DNA from 3 places in the Cytobacillus sp. GQ23 genome. Region 3 is predicted to be linked to each of the others. Evidence: riboswitches for the same ligand, from Rfam matches in the RefSeq annotation. Region 3 holds a riboswitch; each other region holds the start of a gene.
The links. A riboswitch is a leader RNA that binds a small molecule or an ion and turns the genes downstream of it on or off. The one in region 3 is predicted to bind S-adenosylmethionine.

Region 1 (4,229 bases), on a different contig from region 3:
GTTCAAGAATGAAATCCTGGATCTCCTTTGAACGAAGCACCTCTACAAGAGCTTTAATTCCTTCTTTCTCTTCATCACCTGTACGGACTGCAATTACATTTACATATGGTGAATCTTTGTCCTCAATAGCAATTGAATCTTTAAGAGGATTTAATCCTGCATCAATTGCATAGTTGGAGTTAATCAGAACTGCATCCCCTTCTCCATTATTGTAGATCTGAGGAAGAAGTGATGCTTCATATTCAGTATCAAACTCTAATTTTTTCGGATTGTCTTTTATATCTTCCAGTGTTGCTTCCGTTTTTTCAACATCTTCATTTAAAGTGATAAGTCCCTCAGCTTCCAGCATGGAAAGAATGCGGCCATGGTCTGCAACTGAGTTGCTCATGATGATTGTAGCACCCTCAGGAAGCTCCTCAAGATTCTTATATTTCTGGGAGTATACACCGATTGGCTCAATATGAATTCCGCCTGCATTTGTAAAATCATAGCCATGCTCAGCTTTCTGCGACTCAAGATAAGGAATATGCTGGAAGTAGTTTGCGTCAAGCTCTTTAGACTCAAGAGCCTGATTTGGCAATACATAATCCTGGAATGTTACAACATCAAGTTCAAAGCCTTTTTCTTCAAGTAATGGCTTTGCTTCTTCAAGAATTTCCGCGTGAGGCACATTGGATGCTCCCACCGTAATCTTTTTGCTATCTTTATCTCCGCCTTCTCCGGCACTGCCGTCTTTTTCTGAAGTGCCGCAAGCTGCAAGTACAAGGGCAACTGCCAGTGCAAGAGCAAGTGATAACCACTTTTTCATGTAAATCTCTCCTTATCGTTTGTCTAATTTTGTTGTAATAATATCTCCAATAAATTGGATGATAAATACGATGATTAAAATAATTACGGTCGCCATAAGCGTCACATCACTTCGGCTCCGCTGAAAACCTTCAAGGTATGCCAGATTCCCAAGTCCACCAGCGCCGATAACACCAGCCATAGCTGTGTAGCCAACCAGTGCGATAGCTGTTACAGTAATTCCCGAAACAAGGGCCGGCATTGATTCCGGAAGCAGCACCTTCCAGATGATCGTGCTTGTTTTTGCGCCCATTGACTTGGCTGCTTCAATTACCCCTTTATCTATCTCCCTCAAGCCGATTTCCACCATTCGGGCATAGAACGGAGCAGCACCAATAATTAATGCAGGCAATGCTGCATCCTCCCCAATCATTGTTCCCAATAGAAACTTCGTAAATGGAATTAATAAAACAATCAGGATGATAAATGGAATTGAACGGAATATATTGACGAACGCAGAGATAACTTTATTAATTGGCGCATTTTCCCAAATATTCCCCCTAGCTGTCAAAAAGAGCAGCAGCCCCAGCACCGCTCCCAAAATAAAGGTTGCGATAACAGAAATAGCAGTCATATAGAGGGTTTCCACAGTAGCCTCCCACATGGAATCCCATTTTACATTTGGAAACCATTCATTAAGCATTGGAAATCACCTCCACGCCTACCTGCTGGGAATGGATATATTCAATTGCTTTTGCAACTTCCTCTGCTTCTCCATCAACATGGATGAATAAGGTACCATAAGAACCATTCTGCGTCTGGGAAATCTTCCCTTGAAGAATATTTACAGTTACCTGGAAATGACGGATCAGGTTAGTAATCAATGGCTGTTCAGCTGATTCGCCGACAAATCCTAATTGAACTACTTTTCCTTGTGGATACAAATCTACAAGATGATCAATCGTTTCCTTCGTTTCTTCAGGCTCTGTCACCTGCTGAACAAACCGCTTTGTTATTTCTGCTTTTGGATTCTTAAAGACATCTAATACAGGTCCGATTTCAACAATTCGGCCGCCTTCCATAACAGCAACCCGATGGCAGATTTTACGGATCACGTGCATTTCATGTGTAATCAGAACAATGGTTAAGCCCAGGCGTTCATTGATGTCAACAAGCAGCTCCAAGATGGAATCTGTTGTTTGAGGATCAAGTGCAGATGTGGCCTCATCACAAAGCAGCACTTTTGGGTTGTTAGCAAGGGCTCTGGCAATTCCGACCCTTTGCTTTTGACCGCCGCTAAGCTGAGATGGGTAGGCTTCTTCCCTTCCTTCCAGACCAACTAGTTTAATGAGCTCGTCTACTCTTTTGAGCCTTTCCTGCCGGGAAACACCAGCGATTTCTAGCGGAAATGCAATATTTTCTCTTACTGTTCTCGACCATAACAGGTTGAAATGCTGGAAGATCATGCTTATTTCCTGACGTGCTTTTCTTAGGTTGCTTCCCTTTATCTTTGAAACCTCATTGCCGGCTACTGTTACGCTGCCATGGGTAGGAAGCTCCAGCCCATTCAGCATACGGATTAATGTACTTTTACCAGCACCGCTATATCCGATAACACCGAATATCTCTCCTTCTTTTACCTCCAGGTTTACATCATCCACAGCTTTTACCTGGCTGTTTTTTGAAGAGAATATCTTCTGAACATCTGTTATAGAAATCAATGTGATAGTCACCTCTTTTATCGAAAGATACAGATAATAATTAATTGGCTGCTTCTATTTACCTATTTTTTACTCACAATAGACTTTCATGCGCAAATGCAAAAATGCCTTCCTGCACATGAGCAGAAAGGCATAAATAAATTTAGTCCTTCCTCTCATCTATCAAAGCTATGCTTTGAGTGAATTGGCACCATTTCAACTAAATTGACGGTTGCCGGGCTTCATAGGGCACTTCCCTCCACCTCTCTTGATAAGAGCGTTACGTTCTATATTCAATTAATACTTTAAATTATTTAAGCAGTTTTTTAATTACGTTTGCTATCGTATCATAGGCGATAAAAAGGTGTCAACGATGAAATTTCAAACTTTCGGAAAAAAGCGAATGGTAAATTATCCTTTACGCTTTTGCGGCCAACGATGTAAGACCCGCAGCTGTTTCAATGGCCTGTTCCAGATCTTCAATCAAATCCTCCGCATTCTCAATTCCGATCGAAATCCGAATTAGATCTTCCGGTACACCGGCAGCCTTTAAACCTTCCTCATCCAGCTGCTGATGAGTGGTGCTTGCAGGGTGGATAATCAGGCTCTTTGCGTCCCCGACATTGGCCACATGTGCCCAAAGCTTCAGGCTATTGATCAGCTTGGCTCCAGCCTCTCTTCCGCCAGCGATTCCAAATACAGCCACTGCTCCGGCTCCTTTTGGCAAGTATTTATCTGCCAATTTTTTGTCCGGGTGGCTTTCATGGCCTGGATAAAGCACCCAATTAACAGCTGGATGCGCCTCCAGATATTCCACTACCTTTTTGGCATTGGCAACATGCTCCTTCATTCTTACATGAAGAGTTTCAAGGCCCAGTGTGAATTGGAATGCACTTTGTGCACTCATTGCAGGCCCTAAATCTCTCAACAGCTGTACTCGGGCTTTGATAATATAAGCCGCTTCACCAATTGCTTCACTATAAACAATATCATGATAGCTCGGATCCGGTTTTGTAAATCCCGGAAACTTAGGGGAATTCCAGTCGAAATTTCCGCCGTCAACAATTATACCGCCCATTGTAGTTCCATTGCCGAGCAGCCATTTTGTCGCAGAGTGTATTACAATGTCAGCCCCATGCTCAATTGGCCTGCAAAGATAAGGAGTAGCAAAAGTGTTATCGACAATTAGCGGCACACCATTTTCGTGTGCAATTGCGGCAACTTTTTCAATATCAAGGATCTTCAGGCTCGGGTTTCCAATCGTCTCGGCGAAGACAGCCTTTGTTTTATCTGTTATTGCACTGCGGAAATTTTCCGGATCCTTTGGATCGACGAGTCTCACCTTTATTCCGTACTTAGGAAGTGTGACTGCAAACAAATTATATGTACCTCCATATAAATTTGAGGCAGCAACAATTTCATCACCTGCTTCAGCAATATTTAAAATAGCCAGTGTTATGGCAGATTGGCCGCTTGCAAGAGCCAGCGCACCCACTCCTCCTTCAAGAAGGGCTACCCTTTCCTCAAATACACTGACAGTGGGGTTATGTATCCTGCTATAAATATATCCCTGCTCTTTCAGAGCAAAGAGGTCTGCAGCGTGATCTGTATCCTTGAATTGATAAGCATTGTTCTGATAAATCGGAACTGCCCTCGCACCGGTTACAGGGTCAGGCTTGAGTCCGCCATGCACTCCAATGGTTTCAAAACGGTAGTTTTGCTTTTTGTCTGTCATCATAATCT
Region 2 (4,229 bases), on a different contig from region 3:
TGGGAAAAGTATATGGCCAGAAGCTTTTTCTTCTGGATGACGCGGTTCCTGAGAACCAAATATGAAACTGTCGAAATTGAATTTATTGCTCATCATACTGAAGCAAAGGTAGTTTCAGAGGAAGATTTCTTTTCCAAAGGAGAAAGCGGAGGAACGATTTGTTCATCTGCCTACCGAAAAGCGCTTGAATTGATTGATGCTAAGTATGACCCGCGCAAATACAATATTTACCCTTTCCACTTCTCAGACGGTGATAACCTAACCTCTGATAATGCACGCTGTGTCAAGCTGGTGGAAGAACTGATGAAGGTCTCCAATATGTTTGGATACGGTGAGGTCAACCAGTATAACCGCCACTCGACCCTGATGTCCGCCTATAAAAATATTAAGAATGAAGATTTCCGATATTATATTCTTAAGCAAAAAGCAGATGTATTCCATGCGATGAAGAGCTTCTTTAAAAGGGAAGAGGATAACAAGAAATATGCGTAAGAGAGGGGAAACCTCTCTTTTTGTTTCAGCAAAAAGCCCCCTTTTCAGGGGGGTTATGCTATTTAAGCCTTTCCTTGGCAAGCTGCTCATCTCTATTTAATTCTGAGCTGATTTTTATCGCTGAATTAGTTGAAGTCTGAACACGATTATGATTCTCATTGACACAGCATGTACCTGCGGATTTATCTGCAAGTGTCTTGATATCCGATTCATGGACAGCCTCCCGGGCTGAAGCACTCTCCAAATATCCTTCAGAGTTTTCAGCATTGATCCTCTGATTGTCCTGAGGGGACCCAGGATATTGCCCATAATAGTCAGCGATTAAAACATATTTTCCATCAAAAACCATGCTTGCGTACTGATCCAGATCATGTTCATCAAACCGTGTACCATCTTTTTTATCAGGATCAATTCCGGAACTTGTGTCCGGGTCTTCCCCCATGAAAAGAGCTTTAACTGAATCAAGAAAACGCTGATTGCCCAGTTCCTGAGATCCGACTATTCGCAAGTTTACTCCGTAATTGTCTGCAAAGGCTTCAAGGTTTGCTCCATCCTTTGAGACGATCACAAGATTTTCCTTCTGATACCCATTTGACCCTGCGCCTTCAATGGCCTCTTTAAGCTCTTGCTGTGTATCGTATCCGCCTATTAATATATTCTTCTGCATATTTTTCACTCCCATTGTCATTTGATATTTTTTTATTTTCCCTGAATTGCAGGCGGGGAAACCTTCTTTTACTTTTGAAGGGCAGGGACCATTAATACAGCAGATGGGCCTTAATCTTTATATGGGACAAGCCGTATATATTAATAAAACGCAAAGAATACAGTATGATAAGGATATAAAAACTGAAATGTATTGCTGCTGGAGGTGGGCAGAAATGGAGATTGAGAAACTGGCTAAAAGGCTGAGGAACAGAACCCCCATCATTTTAGGGAGTGAGCGATATTCGAAATTCGCTATTTTGCTTCCGCTGGTTGAGATCAATAATGAGGTTCATGTCCTTTTTGAAGTGCGTTCATTAAAAATGAGAAGGCAGCCTGGGGAGGTATGTTTCCCCGGGGGAAGAATAGATCCGGAAGATAGGGATGAAGAGCATACGGCCATCCGTGAAACCTCTGAGGAACTCGGTGTGGATGAAGACAGCATCACAGATGTTTCCCCGCTTGATTACATGATTTCTTTTGGCCAGATTATTTACCCTTATGCAGGCATAATCCAAAACCCGGAGCAGATTGTGCCGAACCCTGATGAAGTAGAAGAGATCTTTACTGTCCCTCTTTCATTTTTAAAAAACGTAAAGCCGGAAACATATCACGTGAATTTTAAAGTAGAGCCGGAAGAAAATTTTCCTTTTGACTTGATTGCCGGAGGAGAAAATTACAATTGGCAGACAAGAAGAGCAGAAGAAGTATTTTATTATTTTCAGGATAAGGTCATCTGGGGGCTTACAGCCAGGATTCTTAAGCACTTTCTTGAAATCATAACGGATACCAGGGAAAGTGAAAGCGTTTGAAGAAAATAATTTATCAAAAAAAAGGTTGACGCAGTCCTTAAAAATGTTTATCATTCATATAAATTGAATACTTAGAAACTTCTTATCAAGAGAGGCGGAGGGACTGACCCTATGAAGCCTCGGCAACCAGCATTTATGCACGGTGCCAAATTCAGAGGAATACATTTTCCGAAGATAAGAAGGCGGAATGAACGGATAGTAAATTCAAACCCCTTCTTGTCTGTAATGGACGGAAGGGGTTTTTTGTTTTACGGCAGGCACGATAAATTGTATCCAGGGGGAATGAGAGATGTCAGTGATAACGATTGGGCTATTGGGGTTTGGAACAGTTGGAAAAGGAGTATATGAAACGATCAGCAAACATCAGGGAAGGCTACAGGCGGTATTAGGGAAAGAAGTGAAGGTCGCAGCCATCCTTGTTAAAAATGTGAATAAGCATACTTTGCCTGATGATGAGGTGCTTTTAACAGATGACTTTCAAGATATCATTGAGCTTCCAAAGCTTGATGTCGTAATTGATGCCATTGTTGGCAGGGAACCGGGCTATACATATTTACGCCAGGCAATATCGAGAGGATGCCATGTCATTACAGCCAATAAGGAAATGTTTGCATTTCATGGAAGTGAGCTTTCGAGGCTTGCAAAAGAAAAGAATGTATCACTGGGATTTGAAGCAACTGTCGGCGGCGGAATTCCCATCATTCAGACCATCAAACAGCTGCTGAATGCCAACCGGATAGAACGAATTGAAGGAATATTAAATGGCACATCCAATTTCATTTTGACAAGTATGAGGGAGGAGAATTTATCATTTGAAGAAGCACTGAGAATAGCTCAGGAAAAAGGTTATGCAGAAGCCGATCCCAAAAATGATATCGAAGGATATGACGCCTTTTACAAAGCAGTTGTTCTAAGCGAGCTGGTATTTGGGAAAGCGCCGGCACAGGAATACTCTGTCAGAGAAGGTATTACTGATATTACGATTGAGCAAATTACTTTGGCTGATTCGCTGGGCCTGAAGTTCAAGCATGTAGCATCCATTCAGAAGGAAAAAGATTCTATCCGCTGTACAGTAAAGCCGGTCCTGACAGGAGAAGCACATCCTTTGTACAGAGTAGAAGGCGTGCAAAATGCCGTTTCCATCGATGCAGATATTGTCGGAAATATCAGCCTGCAGGGGCCAGGAGCAGGCATGTTCCCAACGGCAAGTGCAATTATTGAAGATTTAATTCATGCAGGAAAAGCCGATTTTCCTTCAGCATTTGAGGAAGCAGTATCGGAAGAGAACGTTGTTGAACAGCAGATCTGGGTTGTATTTGGTAATGCTGAGCAAACAGAGCTGCCAGAGGGAATTGAAATCATCAGCAAAGTGTCAAAAGAGGCTGTGATTGTTAAGGCATCTGCAGAAGCTGTGTCATTATTAGACAGATCTGATTGGAAGGCATATCAAGTGCTTGGAGATTATGCACATGATGCGGTGAAGCATAAGCAGGTTCAGCCGGTCTAAAAAACAGAAGGGGCAGCTTACGAGCTGCCCCTTCTGAAGTATAATTTGAGATGGTGGATACTAAGCCTGCTGTTTATTCAATAATGGATTATTTAATCCTGAATACAGGTCTTTAACATGAACTGTTACTATCTTAGCGCCAATCTGGACATGGACCATATTATCAAAAACGGCTGTTACCAGGCCGTTTAATGAAACATTTGCACCAATATTGAGATCTTTGCCGGGAGATTTAACATTTTTCTTGTTTGCCATCCGTAACACCATCCCATTCCAATTTATTGAAACTTATACATAGAATATTGCCTTTTTATAGTAAAATAAACGCTTTAATCAAAAATGTCCAGTAAAATTGCTTGTTTTTTTATCGACAAATTGTATTGAAATTAGACACTTATCTAAAAACTGTTGATGGTACATCGAACTGTCTCCATAGGAAGATGAAGAAAAGAATGGACAGCCCCCATGCTGCAGCTGGCCGCTTGAAATGCACCCAGAGGATAATAAACATAACAGCATTGAAAAGAATCGACCATTTTAAATTCCATCCATTATCATACTTTATCAATTTTAATTTGATGTCAACAATCTCATTAACCGTATAGAGAAGGACCCAGCCAGAGATATAGAGCAGTTTTTTAATAAGGTTGCCTGCAGGGAATCTATACAAATAGATTAAAATGGTGGCAGGATACTTTACAGCGATAATGGAT
Region 3 (4,229 bases):
CTTACCGAAGCCTTCAAACTGTTCATCGATAACCTTTTCGAATTCATCAGATTCAACAGCTGCCTTTAAGTCCTTGGCTAGTTGTTTATCTGTATTTTTCGTGTCAATTACGACTCGATTTCGGTACTTATCTGGCATGTCCTCTAGTTGCAGTGCATCGAGCAAATCCATCTTTGCAGCGAGGGCATAGTTTCCTGGTACGGCTGATAAATCAACACTGTCCACTGCACGCGGCAGCTGGGCAGCTTCAATTGGCTTAAACTGCAGGTTCCTGACATTGTCTTCTACATCTTTTTCAGAAATAGTAAGCGGATCAGCTTCTGCATTTATTGTGATAAGTCCTGCATCCTCAAGGATTAAAAACGCGCGCGCCGCATTCGTTGGATCATTTGGTATGGCAATAGCTGAACCTTCTTTGATTTCCTCGAATGAAGCGAATTTTTTTGAATAAATGCCCATTGGGGCAGTTGGGACGGTAATCACTTCTGACAGCTCAATATTATGTTCTTTTGCAAAAGTCTCCATATAAATTTTATGCTGGAAAAGATTAGCATCCAGGTCTCCTTTTGAAAGGGCAAGGTTAGGCTGGATATAGTCACTAAATTCTACTACATTTACTTTATAGCCTTTATCTTCAAGAATTGGCTTTATTGCTTTGCTGACCATGTCACTGTATGGACCCGAAGTAGCACCAATGCTGATATTTTTCTTATCACCGCTTGCCTCGGAAGATGAGTTCTCACTTCCGCACGCCGCAAGTACAGCAAATGTAAGCATAAGTATGAATGCAAATGTTATCTTTTTCATTTTATTTCCCCCTGATGATATTTTTATCTTTTATCAACTAATCTGGCGATCCGGTCCCCGGCAAATTGGAAAATCTGGACTAGACAAATTAGAATAATAACAGTTGTGAACATGACTGTATTGTCATAACGGTAATAACCAAAGCGTATCGCAAGGTCCCCGACTCCACCGCCGCCGACAATACCTGCCATTGCAGAGTATGCTACAAGACTGATGACCGTAATGGTAATTCCCTGAACAATCCCCGGCTTTGCCTCAGGTACGAGTACATCCTTTACAATCATCCACGGTGTAGCCCCGACTGCTACAGCAGCCTCAATGACACCTTTATCAATCTCTCTTAAAGACTGTTCTACAACCCTCGCAAAAAACGGAATGGCAGCAACTGAGAGTGAAACCGATGCAGCAGTCGGTCCAATGGTCGTTCCGGTAATCAAATTAGCTAATGGCAAAAGAGCAATTAGCAGAATAATGAACGGAATGGAACGGATCATATTGACAATGAAGCCGACAATGTTTTTAAAAACGGTATTTTCCAAAAATAGACCCTTATCAGTTACAAAAAGCAAAACACCTGTTGGCAGACCAACAATGATGGCTACTGCAATAGATATTCCAACCATATAAATGGTCTCTAAAAATGCTTTATTCAGTTCCGGCAGTATAGCTATTAAACTTTCAAGCTGCATCACGAACCACCTCCAAATTCCTTGTCCGGTCTGTAATATATTGAATGGCTCTTTCGACTTCAAGCACAGGACCTGTTATCGCCATAACAAAAATCCCGAGCGGTTTTTCCTGAATGTATTCGATTTTTCCATGAAGGATATTCCCCTTCACTTTAAATTGCTGAAACACCTCAGAAATAACAGACTCCTCTGCAATTCTTCCCTGGAAGTACACCTTAATAATCTTGCCTTCACGTTCCTTTAAAAGCTTCTCAGGCAAGTCAAATTGAAGCACGCTATTAATGAACTTTTTGGTCAGCGCTTCTCTCGGGCTGGCGAACAAATTATAGACCTTACCTTCTTCAATTACTTTTCCATCCTGCATGACAGCCATTCTGTCACATATTTCTTTAACAACTTCCATTTCATGTGTAATTAGTACAATGGTCAGATTTAATTCTTTATTAATTTTTTTCAACAGAGACAAAATGGACTTGGTAGTGCTTGGATCAAGTGCTGATGTAGCCTCATCACACAAAAGAACTGATGGATTGTTTGCCAGTGCACGGGCAATGCCAACACGCTGTTTTTGCCCGCCGCTAAGCTGTGATGGGTAGACATCCCTCTTATCCGTTAATCCGACCATATCAAGCAATTCATGAACTCGTGCTTCTATTTCAGTCTTCGTTTTGTTTGCTGCTTTTAAAGCAAAAGCAATATTTTCGAATACGGTTTTCGAACTAACCAAATGAAAATGCTGAAAAATCATGCCAATTTTTAAACGCGCCTGGCGAAGCTCTTTCTTGCTTAAAGACGTTAAAGATAATCCATCAATAAGGATTTCTCCAGAAGTGGGCTTCTCCAATAAATTTAAACACCGCAGCAAAGAGCTTTTGCCTGCTCCACTGTATCCGACGATGCCAAAAATCTCCCCTTTTTCAATCTTAAGCGATACATGATCAACACCAGTTACTTTACCTTTCTTAGTTTCATAGACTTTTTCAAGTTCTTTAATTTCTATCATGCAGATCCCCCCAGTTTCATTGCCCCTTTTCAAACAAAAAACCTCTTTCCATTCGGGAAAGAGGCATCGTTATGTATCACGACTTATCTTTCAGAATGAAATCATTCTGCAGGAAGTGGCACCGTTCCATTATGGAGGTTGCCGGACGTCATAGGGCCTGATCCCTCAGTCACTCTTGATAAGTAAATTATTTAATTGATAGTAAAAATAATATATCTATAATAATAAATTGTCAATAAGTTTTTAATTTTCCATCATTATAAGAAACACATTCGTTATGGTTTGAGAAATAAAAATGCTTTTTTATTATATCAATTGTTTGGACTTTTTCATTTTGGGTATTTAAGAAGTAAGCAATAACTTAGGAGGGTGCAAATATGAATAGAGAACAAACAAAAGGGAATGCTGACCAATTTAAAGGTGAATTAAAAAAACAATACGGCAAACTGACCAATAACGAATCTAAAGAAGCGGAAGGCAATATGGATAAGTTAAAAGGACAAACCGAGGAAAAATGGGGAGACGCAAAGGAAGCTCTTTCCAAGACTTTTAATGATCGAAGAGATTAAAAAAAAGTACTCAGTGCTTATTAAAGCGCTGAGTACTTTTTTATAACTAAAAAGTGGTTTTTGCCCCTAAGTAACGAGGCTTCCAATAAGAATTATTCATATCGCTTATTTCTACACCCCGTGAAGAACCGGCATGAATGAACTTATAATCGCCAAGATATATTCCAGCATGTGATGGACCTGATTGGTAAGTCTCAAAGAATACCAAATCTCCCACTTTTGGTGAGGCAACATGTTTTGTGGCACTCCAAATGGATGCAACTGTACGAGGAATAGAGATTCCTGCTTTCCCATATACATAGTTCAAATAGCCGCTGCAGTCAAATCCTGCAGGAGTGCTTCCTGCCCATTTATAAGGTGAACCGATGTATTTTTTTGCTTCAGAAATAAGTTCATTTACCTTGGATGTCGATTGAGCAGCTACCTGTGATTCTGCCGGCTTGCTTGCTGCAGCACCTGATACCTTTATCGTTTTGCCGGCATAAATGATGTCTGAAGTAAGATTATTCAAGGCTTTTAACTGTGAAACCGATAGGTTATGGCGAGATGCAATACCTGAAAGAGTATCTCCTCTTTGGATAGTATAAGATCCAGTGCTAGCAGGAAGAGAAGGTACAGCAGTGTTAGCCGAACCTTTCACTTTTAGCTTTTGTCCCGGATAAATCGTGTCACTGCTGATTCTGTTTAAACTCTTAAGGGTACTGACAGAAAGGCCGTGTGTTCTTGCAATTCCCCATAAAGTATCGCCTGATTTCACTGTGTAGCTGACTGTACTGACAGAAGAACCGCCAGCTGCTGCGTCATGGCTGTGCGGTGCCAGCAGAGTCAGAGCTTGTCCTTTATAAATTATTGAGCCTGATAGATTATTCCATGTCTTTAACTCTTCAATTGAAAGATTATTAGAGCGAGAGATTCCCCATAAGGTGTCACCAGACTGAACTATATATTTATTTTCATGTGCACTTGCTTCTCCATTGAACGGTGTAATCAAAAAACCAGCTGTCGCAGCCATTGTAAGTAGTTGTTTCTTCAAGTTGTACACTCCTTAAATTTCTTTGACATCCTAATATTAGTAATATTTCTAGTAAAATCCTATCTGAAAATAATGGACAAATAAGAAAAAATATCAATTTTTTCATGTTATTTCCTTTATTGGTTAAT

Region 1: linked by a shared signal. The riboswitch ahead of AC6CHU_RS22945 (methionine ABC transporter ATP-binding protein) and the one ahead of AC6CHU_RS19815 (methionine ABC transporter ATP-binding protein) in region 3 are both predicted to bind S-adenosylmethionine.
Region 2: linked by a shared signal. The riboswitch ahead of AC6CHU_RS25375 (homoserine dehydrogenase) and the one ahead of AC6CHU_RS19815 (methionine ABC transporter ATP-binding protein) in region 3 are both predicted to bind S-adenosylmethionine.

The regions. Positions count from the first base shown of each region.
Region 1 is NZ_JCAXER010000036.1:12,794-17,022, forward strand. It holds gene AC6CHU_RS22935 (MetQ/NlpA family ABC transporter substrate-binding protein) at 1-808, opposite strand, end outside; gene AC6CHU_RS22940 (methionine ABC transporter permease) at 821-1,489, opposite strand; gene AC6CHU_RS22945 (methionine ABC transporter ATP-binding protein) at 1,482-2,507, opposite strand; SAM riboswitch class I at 2,660-2,764, opposite strand; gene AC6CHU_RS22950 (O-acetylhomoserine aminocarboxypropyltransferase/cysteine synthase family protein) at 2,905-4,221, opposite strand.
Region 2 is NZ_JCAXER010000051.1:8,260-12,488, reverse strand. It holds gene yhbH (sporulation protein YhbH) at 1-492, shown strand, start outside; gene AC6CHU_RS25385 (general stress protein) at 551-1,159, opposite strand; gene AC6CHU_RS25380 (NUDIX hydrolase) at 1,374-2,009, shown strand; SAM riboswitch class I at 2,089-2,190, shown strand; gene AC6CHU_RS25375 (homoserine dehydrogenase) at 2,299-3,516, shown strand; gene AC6CHU_RS25370 (hypothetical protein) at 3,577-3,771, opposite strand; gene AC6CHU_RS25365 (CBO0543 family protein) at 3,911-4,229, opposite strand, start outside.
Region 3 is NZ_JCAXER010000026.1:18,419-22,647, forward strand. It holds gene AC6CHU_RS19805 (MetQ/NlpA family ABC transporter substrate-binding protein) at 1-807, opposite strand, end outside; gene AC6CHU_RS19810 (methionine ABC transporter permease) at 831-1,496, opposite strand; gene AC6CHU_RS19815 (methionine ABC transporter ATP-binding protein) at 1,486-2,499, opposite strand; SAM riboswitch class I at 2,580-2,684, opposite strand; gene AC6CHU_RS19820 (CsbD family protein) at 2,877-3,068, shown strand; gene AC6CHU_RS19825 (C40 family peptidase) at 3,115-4,101, opposite strand.